2 regions of the Pyramidobacter porci genome follow, and region 1 is predicted to be linked to the other one. Evidence: riboswitches for the same ligand, from Rfam matches in the RefSeq annotation. Region 1 holds a riboswitch; the other holds the start of a gene.
The links. Region 1 has a riboswitch for S-adenosylmethionine ahead of metK (methionine adenosyltransferase). Riboswitches for the same ligand answer to the same signal wherever they lie in the genome.

Region 1 (9,148 bases):
CACGGACATGGGCGTCAACCGGATCGCCTGGGGGATCGTCGACGACGGCGCCGTGCGCGAAGCCTCCTGTCAGGAGATCATTCGCCGCTATTTCCGCACCTCCTGCGAGGTCGCGCTCGGGCAGGCGGACAAAAACTGTCTCCAGCGCATCAGTCTGATCATGAAAGAGCTGGATCTTCTGCCCGAATACCGCCGCGTGGTGATTCCGGCGCGGGAAGCTGTCAAAGAAGGCCAGGCGCGCGGCAAAGGCGACGGCGGCATCTTTACCGGAGCGGCCATCGAACTTGCCGACGGCACGATCGTAACGGGAAAGAACTCTCCGCTGCTCCATTCTTCTTCCAGCGCCGTGCTGAACGCAGCCAAAATCCTCGCTCACATTCCCGACGATATCGACTTGCTGCCGCACAACATCCTCCAGTCCCTTTCGTATTTCAAGAAAGAGATTTTCGGCGAGAACAAACTGGCCCTTGACCTTGAGGAAACTCTGCTTGCCCTCAGCATCAGCGCCACTTCCAACCCTGCCGCCGCCGCCGCGGTGGAACAGCTGCGTCATCTGAGGAACCGGGAATGTCACCTCTCGCACATCCCGACGCCTGGCGACGAGAGCGGCTTCCGCAAACTGGGCATGAATCTCACGAGTGATCCGTCTTTTTCGAGCAAAAGTCTTTTCGACGAGTAAAAGCCGACGGCGTGCCGTCGGCTTTTCTTTATGCTAAAATTGACTGAACCGAACAGGAGCTTTCGAGTATCAGGAGGTGATCCTTTTGGCTTTCACGGCACGAAAATCCTTTTTCGCAGCCGGCGTATTTTTCCTCGTCTGCGCGTCATTCTCCGCGGCACTCGCCGTTCCGGACAACAGCGTCACGGCCACAACGATCCCGTCTGTTCCGGCAGCGACGGCTCAGAACCATCATCGCTCTTCTCCGGAGCCTGCGCAGCTTCCTCGCTTTAAGGGGGTCGGCAACGCCCACGGCAAAGTCGAGACGGGATTTGTGCGCGAAGAGACGTCTCACGAATTTCTTGAGGACAAGGATCAGCAGAGCGGGATAAAGTTTTCCCCAGGGATCCAAAAATTTGTCGAGGGCGCCGGCAAGACGATAACGGACCTCGACGAAGCGACTTTGAATGCCGTACAGGCACCGCTCGGCCTTTTGGGAATCGAAGCCGAAAGCGCGAGAATCCGCCCTGCCCACGGCGGCGTCAGCCTGGGGATTTCGATAAAGCTGGATAAAAAGAAAAAGCTCGCGGAGAATAACGACGAAACTGCACCGGCACGCCACGGGAAAAACGAATTCTACGAACTCCTCGCGCCTCAAAACGAAGTTTCCCATTCTCCGTCCGGCTTTTAGAAAAGGAGACCATGCACATGTTCACTTCTGCGATAGCGCCGTTGATCCTTTGTCTCTGTGCCCTGGCATTTTTCTGGCTGGGTTTTTCCTTTCGGCGCGCCGGCCGCCCGGGGAAAGCCGCGTTCGACTTCGTCTGCGGTTTCTCCCTGCTCATCGTGCTTTACTACATCATGACCGAATTTCGCTAAGCCGAGTGACAGAGGAATGCAGAGCATCATCTGCGTTCCTCTGTGATTTTTGCCGGAAGCCCTAACTTGTACTTTAGAGGAATCTGCTGTATTATTTCTTTTTTGAAAGGCATCTTCCAGCAGCGATCCGGCAAAGTTAAGGAGCATTCTTATGTATTCAGTAGACAAAATTCGAAATCTCGCGATCGTGGCTCACATCGACCACGGCAAGACCACGCTGATCGACTCCATTTTCCGCGGCGCCCACACGTTCCGCGAAAACGCCCAGATCGCGGAGCGCGTCATGGACAGCGGCGAACTCGAACGCGAGCGCGGCATCACGATTACGTCCAAACATTGTACCGTCGAATGGAACGGATACCTGATCAACATCATCGACACTCCCGGGCACGCCGATTTTTCCGGCGAGGTAGAGCGCGTCCTTTCGATGGTCGACAGCGTTCTCCTTCTGGTCGACGCCAACGAAGGCCCCATGCCTCAGACGCGTTACGTCCTTTCCCGCGCGCTGGCCATGGGGCTGAAACCGATCGTCGTCGTCAACAAGGTCGATCGTCCGGCGGCGACGCCTTATCAGGCGCTTGAAAAGACTTTCGATCTGTTTCTCGAACTCGGCGCCACGGACGAACAGGCCGATTTTCCCGTGCTTTACGGCTCGGGGCTGGCCGGTTGGCTGGTGCGCGACCTCGAAAAGGATGCCCATGAAGAGATGGACGCCTTGTTCCAGACCATCGTCGACAGGGTTCCGCCGCCTCCCGCCACCGCCGACAAGCCATTCCTCATGCAGGTCAGCACGCTGGCCTGGAACGATTACGTCGGACAGATCGCCTGCGGCCGCGTCGTCGCGGGAACGCTGCATAAAAACGACACGTTCGTTCACAGCCGCACCAAATGGATCGACGAAAACGACCGCAAAAAAGGCTGGGAGACGGTTTCCTCCAATCAGGAGAAAGCCGTTCATCTCTGGGTCACGCGCGGTCTTGAGCGCGTCGAAGTCGACGAAGTTTTCGCCGGCGATATCGTCTGGCTTTCCGGTCCCAAGTCGATCAGCATCGGCGATACGATGGCCTCCGAAGCGCTGAACGGCGAAACGCTCCACCCGCTCGACATCGAAGAGCCGACGGTTTCCATGTTCTTCCTCGTCAACAACAGCCCCTTTGCCGGACGCGACGGCACGCCGCTGACGCTGCGGCAGCTCAAAGCCCGGCTCGAGCGCGAGTGCCAGACGAACGTCGCCTTGAGGGTCGAAGACCTGGGACGCCCCGACGGCCTGAAGGTTTCCGGACGCGGCGAGCTGCAGATGGCCATTCTGGTGGAACAGATGATCCGCGAAGGCTCGGAACTGTGCGTTTCCCGCCCCGAAGTCATCACCAAGACCGACGAGTCGGGGCATCTTCTCGAGCCGATCGAACAGCTGATCGTCGACGTTCCCGAAACGTATCAGGGCGTAGTCATCGAGAAACTGGCGGGGCGCAAGGCCGAAATGGTCAGCATGAACAACCTTTCCACGGGAATCGTCCGCATGGAATTCGACATTCCCACCCGCGGGCTGCTGGGGTACCGCAACACGTTCCTGACGGACACGCGCGGCCTCGGCATCATGTCTTCGCGTTTCCGCGGCTACGACCTGTGGCGCGGCGAAGTCGTCAGCCGCAACCGAGGCTCGATGGTCAGCATGGACACGGGAACTGCGACGAGCTATCAGCTGGAGAACCTTCAGGAGCGCGGGGTGCTCTTCATCAGTCCCGGCACGGAAGTTTACGCCGGCGAAGTGATCGGCGAGCATTCCCGCCCCAATGACATTCCCTGCAATCCCACCAAGAGAAAAGCTCAGACGAACTACCGCTCGTCGACCAAGGAAATGGGGATCCACCTCGACGTTCCCCGCACAGTCATTCTGGATCGGGCGCTGGAGTGGATCGCAGACGATGAGCTCGTGGAGGCCACGCCCAAGGAAGTGCGCATCCGCAAGACGATTCTCGATATGACCGAACGCAAGAAGGCTGAAAAGATCAAGAACGAAATTTGATAAAGGAGCGATTCAGGTGAACAGCAAAGTCACAGTTTGGGGAAACGGCACATGGGGAACTGCGCTGGCGCAGAGCCTTGCCCGCAGCGGTCATGAGGTGTGCCTCTGGTGTTTTGTCGAAGAAGAAGCGCGCGCCATCAACGCAAACGGCTACAATCCTTCTTATCTCCAGGATTTCCAGCTTTCTCCGCTGGTTCATGCCGCACACGCGCTGCAGGAAGCGGCAGAGTTCTCCGATTACTGGCTTTTTGTCACCCCCACGCAGTTCCTGCGCGCGACGCTGGAAAAGCTCGTTCCTTTTTATACGTCACACGTCGAAATCGCCAATGCGGCCAAAGGCGTTGAAATAAGTTCGTTAAAGCTCATAAGCCAGCTGATGGAGGAATTTTTCCCGGGAGCGGCCTACACGGCCCTTTCGGGGCCCAGCCACGCGGAAGAGGTGATACGCAACTTGCCGATGGCGCTCGTTTCCGCTTCGCGGAATCGGGAATCCGCGACGCTGTGGCAAAAGCTCCTCAACAGAGAGACATTCCGCGTTTATACGAATCCTGACGTAACCGGAGTGGAAGTCGGCGGCGCCGTTAAAAACGTCGTCGCCATCGCTTCGGGACTCCTTCACAGTTTGGAGATAGGCGACAACGCCACGGCGGCGATGGTCACGCGCGGTCTTTCGGAGATTACCCGTCTGGGAGTCGCGCTGGGCGGCCGTCCTCAGACTTTTTCCGGCCTCGCCGGCATAGGCGATCTGATGGTCACAGCTTACAGCCGCCACTCGCGCAACTTTCGTCTTGGCGAGATGATCGGCCGCGGAATGACGCTGAACGAGGCCGCAGCCGCACTTGGCCAGGTGGCCGAAGGCGCTTATACCGTGAAGGCCGTCAAGAAACTCTCGGAAAAGTTCTCCGTCGAAATGCCGATCTCTTCCGCAGTCCATGAAGTCCTTTACGGTCGCCTCGATCTTAAAGACGCTTTGCAGAATCTGCTGACTCGCGATCCCAAACCGGAATGACCCCTTTTTAGGCGCACTCCACTTGACACAAAAGCTAACTCTTGCGCATGTCAAAGACTTATTGTAAACTTTGGTCAATGACAAAAAGCGAAGGAGGTGCAATAGAATGGCTGCTAAGGTTAACGTCGACACCTGCGTCGGCTGTGGTGCGTGCGAGGGTGCTTGCCCCGTGGAGGCAATCACTCTTGAGGATGGCAAGTCCAAAATCGATGAGAGCAAGTGCGTGGAGTGCGGTTCCTGCGTCAGCGCTTGCCCCGTTGAAGCAATCTCCCTGTAAGAAATATCGGGCCGTTCCCCAACGAACGGCCTTATTTTTTTGCAAAACGAAAACCACCGGCAGTGCCGGTGGTTTTCGTTTTGCAATCAGAGGAGCCTCTCTCCCCTCCAGCTCGTGCGAGGCGGGAAAAGAGGCTCCGCAGAGATCATCTATTTTTTACCCTTCCGTTTGACAAGAAGAGAGAGCGGCTTCTTCAAGAAAGCCAACTTTAAGGATCCCGTCGTCATATCTTCAACAGGCTGGATCAGCGCGGAATTTTCCTCCGCTTCAAAAGACGCATTGCCGTTTTCCGCCCCCGCGGGCACAAAAAGGCTCAGATTGACGTTGAATCTTCTTCCCACGTCTCCCGCCAGCAAAAACAGCAGCCACGTTCCCGCGTAAAGAAGAACCAGCGAGGAATCCACGAAGATCGCCATGAGACAAAGAATGCCCAGCAGCACACGCAGCGCCAGAGGATTGACCTTTTTCCCCCTCAATTTCGCCAGGCCCAGCACCGCCAGGATTCCCAGCGCCAGACACTCGAACAAGCGTTTGATCATCGATCTCACCTCATTAAAGTTTTTCTCAAACGGCACATGAAAACGTCTTTGCTCCGACCGTAAAAATTATACCAGCATTCAACCCCAAAGAACAACTTTTCCGCATGGCATCTCCAGACCGCAGGCAGGCCCTCGCAAAATTTTGCGAAGGCCTGCCTGCCTTTTCCGTCAGCGTCGCAGAGCGTCGACGCGATCAAGCTTCTCCCAGCGGGGAAGAGGTTCGAGGTCGATACGCCCCATGTGCCCGTAAGCGGCCAAACGGCGATATTGCGGCGTGCGCAGCTCGAGATCGCGGATGATCGCCGCGGGACGAAAATCGAAGTTGGCGCGCATCAGCTCGGTCAGCTGTTCCTCGCTGAGTTGGGAAGTGCCGAACGTCTCCACGTGCACCGAAACGGGGCGAGCCACGCCGATGGCGTAAGCCACCTGGATCTGACAACGCCTGGCCAGCCCGGCCGCGACGACATTCTTGGCCGCGTAGCGAGCCATGTAGGCGCCCGAACGGTCCACCTTGGTCGGGTCTTTGCCGGAGAAAGCGCCGCCGCCGTGAGGCACCATGCCGCCGTACGTGTCGACGATGATCTTGCGTCCCGTCAGTCCCGTGTCGGCCATCGGTCCCCCGAGGACAAAACGTCCCGTAGGATTCACGAGGATGCGAGGATTCTTCATCAATTCTTTGGGCATAACCGGTTCGATGACGTTTCGGATAATCAGGTCGCGCAGTTCCTCCAGCGAAACCATAGGACTGTGCTGCGATGACACCACAATCGTGTCAGCCGCGACGGCAACGCCGTCGCGGTATTCGAGCGTGACCTGGGTCTTGCCGTCGGGACGCAGGCAGTTCAACGTCCCATCCTTGCGCACGGCCGCAAGGCGGCGGGCCAGGCGTTGCGCCAAGGCAAAAGGCATGGGCAGGAATTCCGGCGTCTCGTCGGTCGCGTAGCCGATCATCATGCCTTGATCGCCGGCGCCGACGCGGTCAATCTGGTCGTCGTCCATCTCCGACTCGCGGATCTCCATGGCTTTGTCAACGCCCATGGCGATGTCGCCGGACTGCTCGTCGATCTGGGTGAACACGGCGCAGGTTTCGCCGTCAAAGCCGAATTTGGCGCGGTTATAGCCCACGTCGAGCACGGCTTTGCGGGCGATGCCGGGAATATCTACGTAGGCCTTCGTGGTGATTTCGCCGGCGACGATGATCGCCCCGGTGGCAACCAGCGTTTCGCAGGCTACACGGCTCATCGGGTCCTGCGCGAGAATCGCGTCGAGCACGCCGTCGGAAATCTGATCGGCCAGTTTGTCGGGGTGGCCTTCGGTCACCGATTCCGAAGAAATAAGGATTTTTTCCGCCATTACAGTACCTCCGTTAAAGTGGAATGGTTATGCCGTCACGTGTCTTTCTCGAGATAAAAAAAGAGCCTCTCCACGAGGAGAGACTCACAAGCCGCCGAGTATGCTCCTCTCATCATCCGATCCGGCTCGATCGCAAAAGCCGGTCTCTGGTTTTGGCACCACACTCCCTTACGGGCAGGTTGCCGGGCGTCGTCGGGCCAGTCCCTCAGCCACTCGCGATAAGAGTTTTACCGATTCATTATACACAGCCCCATAAAGTTGTCAACCAAACAAAAGCGTACAAAAGGGAGCTTGCGCCTCCTCGCAAGCTCCCTCTCCTTGTTCCCGACGACGTAGGGCAGTACGCCCCCGGGAGCGTTAAAAATTATTTGCAGACCATCTGCACGGCGCCGCGAAGGATTTCGATGCGGCTGCCGCCCGTTTCAATGACCAGAGTTTCCTCGCCGGCCTCGACTACCGTTCCCTTGACGCCGCCGATGGTCACGACGCGGTCGCCGGATTTCACGCACTGCTGCATCTCGTCGTGCGCGCGCTTCCGTTTCTTTCCCGGGATCAGGATGAAGAGATAATAAAAAACGATCAAGACGCCGACGTAGAGCAGCGTGTAGTACAGGCCTTTGCTTTGCATCGCCGGGCGGCCGTCTTATTTGCCGAGATAATCTTCGACGATGGAAACGAAGACCGCCGAACCTTTCCAGAACACGTCTTCGTCAACGTCGAAATGAGGGTTGTGATGCGGGCCGTCGGTGTGCTTTTCGTGGTTCGACGAGGACAGGAACATGAAAGCGCCGGGACGTTCCCTGAGATAGAACGCGAAATCCTCGCCGCCCATGTTCGGCGCGGGAATGGAGGTGATCACGCCGCTTTCGCCCAGCACTTTGGCCGCGGCGCCGGCCGCCAGTTTCGCCATTTCTTCGTCGTTCACCACGGGGGGCGCGCCCCAGATCATCTCGTACGCGCACTCGGCGCGGTAGGATTTGGCGATGCCTGCGGCGATCTCGCCGATGCGTTTGCCAAGATACTGACGCACGTCTTCTTCGAGCGCACGCGTCGTCCCCTCGATCTCCACCTCGCCGGGAATGGCGTTGTAGGCGATGCCTCCGTGGATCCGGCCGATGGTAACGACCGCCGCCTTGGTGGAAGGCACCTCGCGGGCGACGATCTCCTCCAGAGCCAGCACGATGTTGGACGCGACGACGATCGGGTCAACGCCTTTCTCGGGCGTCGATCCGTGGCAGCCCTTGCCCGTCACGCGCAGTACGAAATGATCGTACGACGCCATGCAGCAGCCGGGCGTTACGATCACCGTCCCCGCGGCGATACTGGGGTCGATGATGGTGCCGATATGCATGCCGAACACGGCGTCGACGTGGGGATTCTCCATCACGCCTTCCTTGAGCATGATCTGGGAGCCGGTGCAGGTCTCTTCGGCCGTCTGGAAGATCAGCTTGACCGTCCCCTTCAGGTCGGCTTTGTTCTCGTTCAGAACTTTGGCGGCGCCGAGAAGCATCGTGATGTGCGTGTCGTGGCCGCAGGCGTGCATCCGCCCCTCGTGCCGGGAAGCGAAGGGCAGCCCCGTCGCTTCCGCGATGGGCAGCCCGTCCATATCGGCGCGCAGGGCCACGACTTTGCCGGACTTGCCGCCTTCGATCAGAGCGACGACTCCGGAATCGAGCGTGTTCCTCTTGTAAGGGATCCCCATCTTGTCAAGTTCCGCGCACAGCAGCGCCTGAGTTTCGGGAAGATCCTCGCCCAGCTCGGGGATCTGATGGAACCGGCGCCTCAGCGCCACGAGATCGTTTTGAAGCGATTGGCATTTCTCCCACATATTCAAGAGCTCCTTTCAGTCCATGACATACACGTGATAAAAGAGAGGGCGAAAGACGGCCCGTCCCCGCCCTGACTCGATACAGAGGTTCGAAATCCACCTTTTTTGGACAGTTTCGGTAAATCAGGCTTTCTTCTCCATCACGTAGAACGCGCGGGCGATGGCGATGCAGCCGAAGACCGCCGCGGGGATGGTAACGTAGGCCGGAGTTTTGGCGAAGTAGATCAGCGCCAGAGGGATGGCGAGGCCGAAAACGGCAATCTTGGGATATTTGATCGCGAAGTTGCCGAAAGTGCCGCCGAAAATCGCGCCGGCCGCGTACTTGACGAAAGCGTCGGAAACGACCTTGGGCAGCGCGGCAACGACGGACGCGCCGATGAACGCGGCCAGGAGGACGGCGATCAGATTGGTGACGATGGAGCCGCAGATACCCAGTGTCGAGACCACTTCGGCCTGAAGCGTGCCGGGTTCGGTGTGCGTGGCGTCGAGGGCCTGCGCCGCGCAGGGCACGCGCATGTTGCCAATGTTGCCGGAAAGGAACACGAGATACGACCCGGAAAGGCCGATCACGGAATAATA
Region 2 (9,148 bases), on a different contig from region 1:
CGAAGCGCGCTACTACGACGAGGACAAAAGGGTCATCCGTGTAATTTCGGCGGTGATTATCTTCGTCTCCATCACGGTTTATATGGCCTCGCAGCTGATGGCGGCGGGCACGACATTCAAAGCGATTCTCGGCTGGGATTACAAATGGTCCATCATTCTCGCCACGGCGATCGTGACGCTCTACACTTCCGCCGGCGGTCTGCTGGCGGTGGTGTGGACCGATTTCATTCAGGGGTGCCTGATGATTTTCGCCGTGCTGGCAGGGGCTTACGTGGCGTTCAGCCAAACCGGCAGCATCGCCGATATTTTCGCCGCAGTGGGCCAGGTCGATGCGGCGAAAATGAACATCTGGATCAATCTGTGGACGATCGTGGGGCTGCTTTCAGCCGGGCTGCTGGGCTACATGGGGCAGCCTCAGTTGGTGCAGATGTTCATGGGCATGGAGAATCCCGCCGACTCGCGCAAGTCGGCAATGGTGGCTGGCTGCACGGGTGTGTTCATGCTGTTCGCAACGCTGTTCATCAACATGGCCTGCATGGTGCTGTTTCCCGACTCCGCCGACAAGAACACGAACTTTATCCGGCTGATCATGACCTATACGCCCAAAATCCTCGTGGGCATCGTCACGGCGGCGATTCTCGCGGCGGTGATGTCATCGGCCGACGCGCTGCTGCATGTGGTCAACACGACGGTATGTCAGGATTTCTACAACAAGCTGTTCAAAAACGGCACAGCGAACGACCGCGACGTGGTGCTGGTCGGTCGCGTCACGGCACTGATCGTCGGCGCTGCGGCTGCCTGGATCGCTTTCAATCCCTTCGAGGGCATTCTCTGGGTGAACTGGTGGGCCTGGGGTGGGCTGTCGACCTTCGCCCCCGTCATTCTCATCGGGCTGTACTGGAAGCGCGCCACGCGCGAGGGAGCCATTGCCGCATTGATCGGCGGCTTCGCCGGCTCGGCGCTGTGGTTCGCCGCAGGTTACTATAAGTGGCTGCATCTGACGTTCGTGGCGTTTTCCGCCGCCGCCATCCTGCTGGTGGTCGTGAGCTGGCTGACGTCGCCGCCGCCGGCCCGTGTGCAGGAAATGGTTGAAAGGCTGAGAAGCCGATGACCGACGTTTATGTCGTCAAAGGCGCCGACCCCGCGGAAATCGCTTACGAGGCGATCGACAAGGTCTTTAGGGAGGATTCGTCCGCTCTGTCGGTGCTGCTCAAGGTGAACACGGGATTCAAAGGACCGGCGGCAAGCGGGCTGTGCACGCATCCTGAGGCGGTGCGCGGACTGATCCGTTTTTTCAAGGAGCGCGGCACGAAAAAAGTTTACGTCGGCGACAGTTCCATCGTCGGCACCGACAGCATTGAAGCGCTGAAGAGCGCCGGTATTTGGGACGTGTGCCGGGAGGAAGGCGTGGAATGTCTGAATCTCGATGATTCGGGCATGGCCGAGCGCGAAATTCCCGCGCCGGTCATGGTGGAGAGGTTGAAGCTGTCGAAACTGACTTTCGAAGTGGATCGCGTCGTTTCCGTGCCGGTGATGAAAACGCATATGTACGCCGGCGCCACGTTGAGCATCAAAAACATGAAGGGCTGTCTGTACCAGCGCGACAAGACGCGACTGCACCGCATTTTCAAGCCGTTGCCGGAGAATGCGCGCGGAAAATGTCTCGATTACGGGATTATGGATCTGGCCAAAATATGCTATGCTGATTACGCGCTCGTCGACGGTTTCGTTGCTATGGAAGGCTTCGGCCCCTCGGGAGGTTCGCGCGTGGACCTGGGGCTGGTCGTCGCCTCCCAGTCGCCGGCTGCCGCCGATCTGGTCTGCCTGCGGCTGATGGGCATGGAGCCCGGCGACGCGCTGCACATCGACCTGGTGCGCGAAAACAAGGGGTTAAAATTCGAGGACATCAGGGTTTTCCCTGCCGATTACCGGAAATGGGGAAGACGTTTTGTGCGCGCCGGCGAACAGGATCTGCGCCTCTCGTTTTCCAATTTCCGCGTTGTCGACCGCGGCGCGTGCAGCGCCTGCCACGCGGCTGTCCTGCAATTCTTCCGCTACCATCACGGCGACTTCCCCGACCGAAAGCTGATCACGCTGGCCTGCGGACGCGACCTGCAGGACGAGGATCTGCGAAACGGCGGCGAGATCGTGCTCGTCGGCAACTGCGCAGCGCGCTTTCGCGAGCGCTTCCCCTTTTGCAAGGGCTGCCCGCCCGTGCCCTCGCAGATCGCGCGCACCATCGCCGGCGGCCGGACATTCGACGATTAAACTGCAACGAGAAAGGAGCGATTTTCACATGAAACTGACGTTTTTGGGGCACGCCTGTTTCGATCTGTTCGACGGCGTCTATCACGTGCTCACCGATCCGTATCTGACGGGCAACGCGCTGGCCGCGGCGAGGGCCGACGAGGTGACGGCCGACTTCATTCTCGTCAGCCACTGTCACGGCGACCACCTCGGCGACACGCTCGACATCGCCCGGCGCACGGGCGCGACGGTAGTCGGCGTGGCCGAGCTGCGCGGCATGCTGACGGAGGCGGGGCTGAAAAATTGTCTCGGCAACATCGGCGGCTGGGGGCCGATGCCGTTCGGGCGCGTCAAGCTGCTGCAGGCGATTCACGGCAGCGGGCTGCCGGGCGCGCTGGCCTGCGGTTTTCTGATCGAGATGGGCGGCAAGAAGGTTTATTTCGCCGGCGACACGGCGTTTTACGGCGACATGGCGCTGCTGGCGGAGGAAAAGCTGGACGCGGCGCTGCTGCCGATCGGCGATTTCTACACGATGGGGCCGTGCGACGCGGCCCGCGCCGCACGCGCCGTCGGCGCGAAGATCACCGTGCCCATGCATTACGACACGTTCCCGCCCATCAGACAGGATCCGCAGGCGTTCAAGGCGCTCTGCGAGCCGGACAGCAGGGTCGCGGTGCTGCGCCCCGGCGAATCCCTCGAGCTGTGAACTCCTCCGCAAAAGCGTTCCGTCGGCCGGAAAAGATCCGCGGCGCTCTCTTGCGCTTCGCGGAAGATTGTGTTATCATACCCGTCAATCAAACAGCGCAACTTTTTATCAAGAGTCAGGGGAGAGAGTCAGCTCGACGATCCTGCACCAACCTGCCCGTAGGGGAAAGGTGGTCCTGCTGACAGCGATGAGGGGAAGCCTCAAAGAGGGATTTGAGCCGCCTTGCCATCGCAGGGCGGCTTTTTGTTTCCCTCCGGGGTGCGCGATCCCCCTACGGAAGGTGAAATCATGATTCAGCTCCGCGGCATCAAAAAAATCTATCGCGCGCCCGATGGCGGTATCGTCGAGGCGCTGTCGGGCATCGACCTGGACATCGGTGACGGCGAGATCTTCGGCATCATCGGCCTGTCGGGCGCGGGCAAATCGACGCTGCTGCGTACGATCAACCGCCTCGAAGAACCCAGCGGCGGGCAAGTCTCCATCGACGGGCAGGAGATCACGGCGCTCGACGCGGGCGGCCTGCGGCTGGCGCGGCGCAAAATCGGCATGATCTTTCAGCACTTCAACCTGCTGGCCTCGCGCACAGTGGCGGGCAACGTCGCCTTTCCGCTGGAACTGGAGGGCTGGAAGCCGAAAGACGTCAAAGACCGCGTCGCCGAGATGCTCGACGTGGTCGAGCTTTCCGACAAGGCCGGCAGCTATCCGTCGCAGCTTTCCGGCGGCCAGAAGCAGCGCGTCGCCATCGCCCGCGCGCTGGCAAACCGTCCGCACGTGCTGCTTTCCGACGAGGCCACCAGCGCCCTCGATCCCCGCACCACCAAATCGATCCTCAGCCTGCTGGCCGGCATCAACCGTCTCATGGGGCTGACGATCGTCGTCGTCACCCACGAGATGAACGTCATCCGCGAGATCTGCTCGCGCGTGGCGATCATCGAGTCGGGACGCATCGTCGAGCAGGGAACGGTCAAGGACATTTTCCTCAATCCGCGCTCGAAAACGGCGCGCGAGTTCCTCGCCAAACTGCCGCGCACGGGGTACGACGAGGGCGCCGGACTGCCCCGCGAGGCGGGAAAGCCCGTGGCGGTGCTGGCATTCGACGGCTCGGCGGCGGAAGCGCCCCTGATCTCGCAGACGATCAAGGCCACGGGGGCCGACGTCAACATTCTGGCCGGCGCCATCGACAGCCTCTACGTGTCTCGAGTCGGCACCCTGACGGTACAGTTCGGCGGCGCTCCGCAGGTGATCGCCGCGGCGATGGACATGATCCGCGCCCATAACGTGAAGGTGGAGGTGATCTGGAATGGCTAAAATCTTCGGCCTGCTGGCCGAACCGACGCTGCAGACGCTGTACATGGTCGGCCTGTCGAGTCTGTTTGCGATCCTGCTGGGGCTGCCGCTGGGCATCGCCCTCGCGCTCACCGAAAAGGGCGGTCTGTGCGAAAGCCGCGTCGCCGGCAAGGCGCTCGATGCCTTCGTCAATGTCTTCCGTTCCTTCCCGTTCATCATCCTCATGATCATCCTCTTCCCGCTCTCGCGGCTGATCGTGGGTACGACCATCGGCACTACGGCCGCCATCGTGCCGCTGTCGATCTCGGCCGCGCCGTTCGTGGGGCGCGTCGTGCAGAGTGCCCTCAAGGAAGTGGACCGCGGCGTGATCGAAGCCGCGCAGGCCATGGGCGCCGACGTCAAGACCATCGTCCTGAAAGTGATGATCCCCGAGGCGCTGCCCTCGCTGGCCGCGGGCGCGACGCTGACGGTCATCGCCATCGTCGGCAGCTCCGCCATGGCCGGGGCCATCGGCGGCGGCGGACTGGGCGACGTGGCCATCCGCTACGGCTTCCACCGCTTCCGCAGCGACGTGCTGATCGCCGCCGTCGTCGTTATTATCGCCATTGTCCAGGGAATTCAATGGCTCGGTAATAAAATCGTCCGGAATCTGAGCCGGAATCGATAATTTATTTTTCAGGAGGTTTTGCTGCAATGAAAAAAATCTGTGTTCTCGCTTTTGCCGTTTCTCTGTGCTTCGCCGGCGCGTCCTTTGCCGGCTCGCTGCGCGTCGGCGCCACGCCCACGCCTCACGCCGAGATCCTCGCCCAGGTCAGGGACGAACTCAAAGCCCAGGGCGTCGATTTGCAGATCGTGGAGTTCACCGACTACGTCACGCCCAATCTGGCGCTCAGCGACGGCGAACTCGACGCCAATTATTTCCAGCATCTGCCCTACCTGCAGAGCTTCTGCGAGGACCGCGGCCTCGACCTGACCTCCGCCGCCACCATCCACGTGGAACCCATGGGCCTGTTTTCGAAGAAGTTCGCCGCGCTCGAAGAGCTCAAAGACGGCGCGCTCATCGCCATCCCCAACGATCCCACCAACTGCGGGCGCGCCCTGCTGCTGCTCCAGTCCGCCGGGCTGATCAGGCTGGCGGCGGACAGCGGCCTCACCGCCACCGAGCTGGACGTCGAAGAGAACAAACATGATTTCAAGTTCCGCTCGCTCGAAGCCGCTCAGCTGCCCCGCTCGCTTGACGACGTGGACGCGGCCGTGATCAACGGCAACTACGCGATCCCCGCCGGCTTCAACCCCGCCAGGGACGCGCTGCTCGTCGAGGGCGCCGACTCGCCCTACGCCAACGTCATCGCCGTAAAGGCCGGCAACGAGAACAACGCCGACGTGCAGGCGCTGATCAAAGCCCTGCAGAGCGACAAGATTTCCAAGTACATTCTCGACGCCTACGCCGGCGGCGTGCTGCCCGCGTTCGGCGGCCCCGCCAAATAGAAAAAAGGCAAACCGTTTTTTCGGCCATGCTGTTCCGCATCTTGCAGATCGGCATGGCCGCTTGTTTTTCGCCGCACCAGCGCAAAAATGTTCCACGTGGAACATTTTGAAAAAACGTCCGTGTCAGCCTGCCGCGTGGTTTTTGCGGCGCAGCCGTGCGGAGGGGCGGCATTTTCAACGGGGCTTTTTCATTGAAAATCAGTGTCAATCAAGAGGCGGCATAAAGAGAGACGTACCGCACGCGGCACGTCTCTCTTTTTTGACGGGATAGAACGCCTTCGGCATGGAAAGTTATGGGACGCTTCTTCATTCATAATTTTATTTTAAGAGTTTAAAATAAAATTGCGGCTTTGATCCTTCATCACTTTACTTTAATCGAATAAGACAAAACGTATCGTATTTCTCGCTGGAAGAGGAAAATGAAGATCTTAATCGTCAGAAATGAAACCCTCAAGTTCAGCTTTTGTCGCGTCGCGCCGCAGCTATAAATTATTCTGTATGCACGTGACATTTTTCTGTCTTATGTGATTCCACTTTTTGGCTCAAAACTATCATTTCTTAATTTTATTATTTTTTATAGCGATTTTTCTCTGTGCTCCGCTTGGTAATCCGATCACTTCATGATAGAATTAAGTTAATTAATTACAAAGAAATACTTTCAAGAGTGTTTTTTCATTTTTAAAAGATCGATTTTTCTCTTTTGAAAGAATTTTCCGATCATGAGTCAAGGAGGTTGGGCGGAAATGGACGCTGAAACAAAAATAGCAGATGTCATCGCAAACGAGAATTTCAAGGGATATGGGCAGCTCCTTTTCCCCGGACATCTGAGTGAATCCGACAAAAAACGCACGCTGGGGCAGATCGCGCCGTTGTTTCCCTATCATAGGCATTTGAGCGTCGACGTCACGCTGAACGTCCTCAACTCCATGCTCGCGCGGGAAAAGAACGGCGAAAAGATCTTCTACGATCTCTATTCCGATAGAGAAAAAGATAAGGACCCGGCCAAGGCGGAGACGGGGCTGTTTTATTTCCGCGGCGTCAAAAAAGCGCCGTTTGCCGTTATCTGCGCGGGAGGCAGTTTCCAATATGTGGCGTCGCTCCATGAGAGTCTGCCGCACGCACTGGAACTGAGCCGCATGGGATTCAACGCTTTTACGCTTCACTACCGGACCGAAAGTCTCGAAGCCGCCTGCGAAGATCTGGCTGTCGCGATCACACAAATTTTCACCCATGCGGAAGAGTTCAACGTCGGCACCGAGTGTTACTCGCTCTGGGGCAGCTCGGTCGGCGCCCATGTCGCCGCCTATCTGGCCTCGTACGGGCCGCACGGTTTCGGCGGCGCGCAGCTGCCGCGCCCCGGCACGCTGGTGCTGCAGTACACCGGGCACACCAATCACACCCGCCAGGAACCGCCTACTTACGTCTGCGTGGGCGAAAACGACCCCGTCTGCGACTGGCGGGTGATGAAAAAGCGTCTCGACGCGCTGGCGGCCTGCGGTATCGACACGGAATTCCACAAGTACCCGCATCTCGGGCACGGCTTCGGCCTCGGCATCGGCACGGAAGCCGAAGGCTGGATCGCCAGCGCCGCCGCGTTCTGGAAGCGCCATCTGCCCCGGCGGACGCTGCGCGTGCTCAGCCGTTTCGAAGCCGCGGCCGTCTGACCGGCAAAAAAATCCGGCGCTCCTGCAACAATGGGAGCGCCGGATTTTTTTGCCGGGAATTTTTCGGTTCACGAATCGAGGATGCTTTTTTGCAGTCGGGCGGCGGCTTTCTGAAGGATGCCGCGAAACGCCTCGAACTGCGGCGCCACGGAATTTTTCGCGCCGCCGATGGCCAACACCGCCATGACCGTTCCGTCGGGATACAGGATCGGCGCCGCCGCTTCGGCGGTTTCCGGCACCAGCTCTTCGACGCTGACGGCGTAACGCTTCTCTCTGATCTTCTCGATCTCCGCCAGCAGCTCTTTGGAGCCGGTGATCGTCGCGGACGTGTAGCTTTTCGGCTCGGAATAGACGATGTACTTCTGCAGCGGCTCGGGCGCGAAAGCCAACAGCGCCTTGCCCGCCGCGCCGGCGTGCAGGTCGAACAGTTTCGGGCGCCGGTTCGCCAGCGCGGGGCCGTCCTCGGGCAGAGACGCGGCGACGCTGAGACCGCTGAACCCGTCGAGCGTGCACAGAGATACGCTCTGCCCGGTCTGATTGCACAACGTCTTCAGCAGCTCCTGGGACTGATTGACCAACGCCAGACGAAGCGCCCAGCCGTTCGACTGGCCGAGCAGCTTGTAACCGATCCGATAGCCCTGCGTCCTCTTGTCCTGCGCGACCCAGCCGTTCTCTTCCATTCCTGACAGAAAGCGCTGGACCGTGCTCTTGGGAATGCCCGTCCGCATCCCCAGCTCGCGGACGCCGAGCTCGCCGCCGTCGGCGAGCAGCGCCTCGATGAGCGCCATGATGTTGCGCGTAGAATTCATGGAACCTGCTCCTCTCTCGCTCTGAAAATTGCCATGCACATTCTATGATTTCTATGATCAAAATATAGCATTTCGCAGACATAACTGTCAAGCGCGCCGCGGGAGCTTTTCGATCCCGGCAAAAGATCCGCCTGCCGCGGGATTTCAACATTATAGAACTTCACGGAGCTGTTTCCACAAAAAATATGAATTTCCGGCCCTTTTCAGCATTATAAACGTCTTGCGAAAATATAAAAACAGCCCGCGTCACGCGGGACGCGCCGGTATTCGCTGTAACGTCCAATTGCGCCGGCGGCAAAGGCTTTTTCTCAAAAAAACGCCGCCGCCCGAAAAGAGCCGGCGTCCCTCATGCGTTTCGGTCCCGGGACGGCAGGATCGCGAAGCGCACTTCGCCGCCGATCTCGCGCGCCGGTTCGGCGGCGCTGGGCACGGAAGCTCGCAGCGTCTGCCCCTGCCAGTCGATGACCCAGTCCGTCGAGGCGCCGAGGAACGCACGCGAGACCAGAGTTCCGACCAGCGGGCCGTCTGCCGCGACGACGATCTGATCAGGGCGGAGCAGCTGTCGCCGCCCTTCCAGCGTCACGGGGAACGCGTCACCGATAAAGTCGGCGGCAAAATCGCCGTGCGGCGAAAAATAAACTTCCTCCGGCGTACCCACCTGCACGAGCCGTCCTCCCTGCATCAGCGCCACGCGGTCGGAGATCGACAGCGCCTCCTCCTGGTCGTGCGTGACGTACAGCGCCGTGATGCCGAACGCCTTTTGCAGCGAACGGATCTCGGCGCGCATGCGCACGCGCAGCCGCGCGTCGAGGCTCGACAGCGGTTCGTCGAGCAGCAGCACCCGCGGATTGAGGATCAGCGCCCGGGCGAGGGCCACGCGTTGCTGCTGCCCGCCCGACAGATCCTGTACGCGCGATTTCAGATAGCCGTCCAGACCGACGCGCTCC

Region 2: linked by a shared signal. The riboswitch ahead of FYJ74_RS11505 (methionine ABC transporter ATP-binding protein) and the one ahead of metK (methionine adenosyltransferase) in region 1 are both predicted to bind S-adenosylmethionine.

What each region holds. Positions count from the first base shown of each region.
Region 1 is NZ_VUNH01000001.1:76,599-85,746, reverse strand. It holds gene FYJ74_RS00415 (DUF1846 domain-containing protein) at 1-679, shown strand, start outside; gene FYJ74_RS00410 (hypothetical protein) at 993-1,349, shown strand; gene FYJ74_RS00405 (hypothetical protein) at 1,346-1,705, opposite strand; gene typA (translational GTPase TypA) at 1,689-3,563, shown strand; gene FYJ74_RS00395 (NAD(P)H-dependent glycerol-3-phosphate dehydrogenase) at 3,580-4,572, shown strand; gene FYJ74_RS00390 (indolepyruvate ferredoxin oxidoreductase subunit alpha) at 4,679-4,849, shown strand; gene FYJ74_RS00385 (hypothetical protein) at 4,999-5,388, opposite strand; gene metK (methionine adenosyltransferase) at 5,557-6,741, opposite strand; SAM riboswitch class I at 6,848-6,966, opposite strand; gene yajC (preprotein translocase subunit YajC) at 7,106-7,369, opposite strand; gene FYJ74_RS00370 (M20 metallopeptidase family protein) at 7,385-8,569, opposite strand; gene FYJ74_RS00365 (hypothetical protein) at 8,693-9,148, opposite strand, start outside.
Region 2 is NZ_VUNH01000015.1:14,661-23,808, reverse strand. It holds gene FYJ74_RS11520 (sodium/proline symporter) at 1-1,111, shown strand, start outside; gene FYJ74_RS11515 (DUF362 domain-containing protein) at 1,108-2,268, shown strand; gene FYJ74_RS11510 (metal-dependent hydrolase) at 2,297-2,953, shown strand; SAM riboswitch class I at 3,056-3,147, shown strand; gene FYJ74_RS11505 (methionine ABC transporter ATP-binding protein) at 3,242-4,261, shown strand; gene FYJ74_RS11500 (methionine ABC transporter permease) at 4,254-4,907, shown strand; gene FYJ74_RS11495 (MetQ/NlpA family ABC transporter substrate-binding protein) at 4,934-5,728, shown strand; gene FYJ74_RS11490 (alpha/beta hydrolase) at 6,472-7,392, shown strand; gene FYJ74_RS11485 (IclR family transcriptional regulator) at 7,461-8,201, opposite strand; gene FYJ74_RS11480 (ABC transporter ATP-binding protein) at 8,548-9,148, opposite strand, start outside.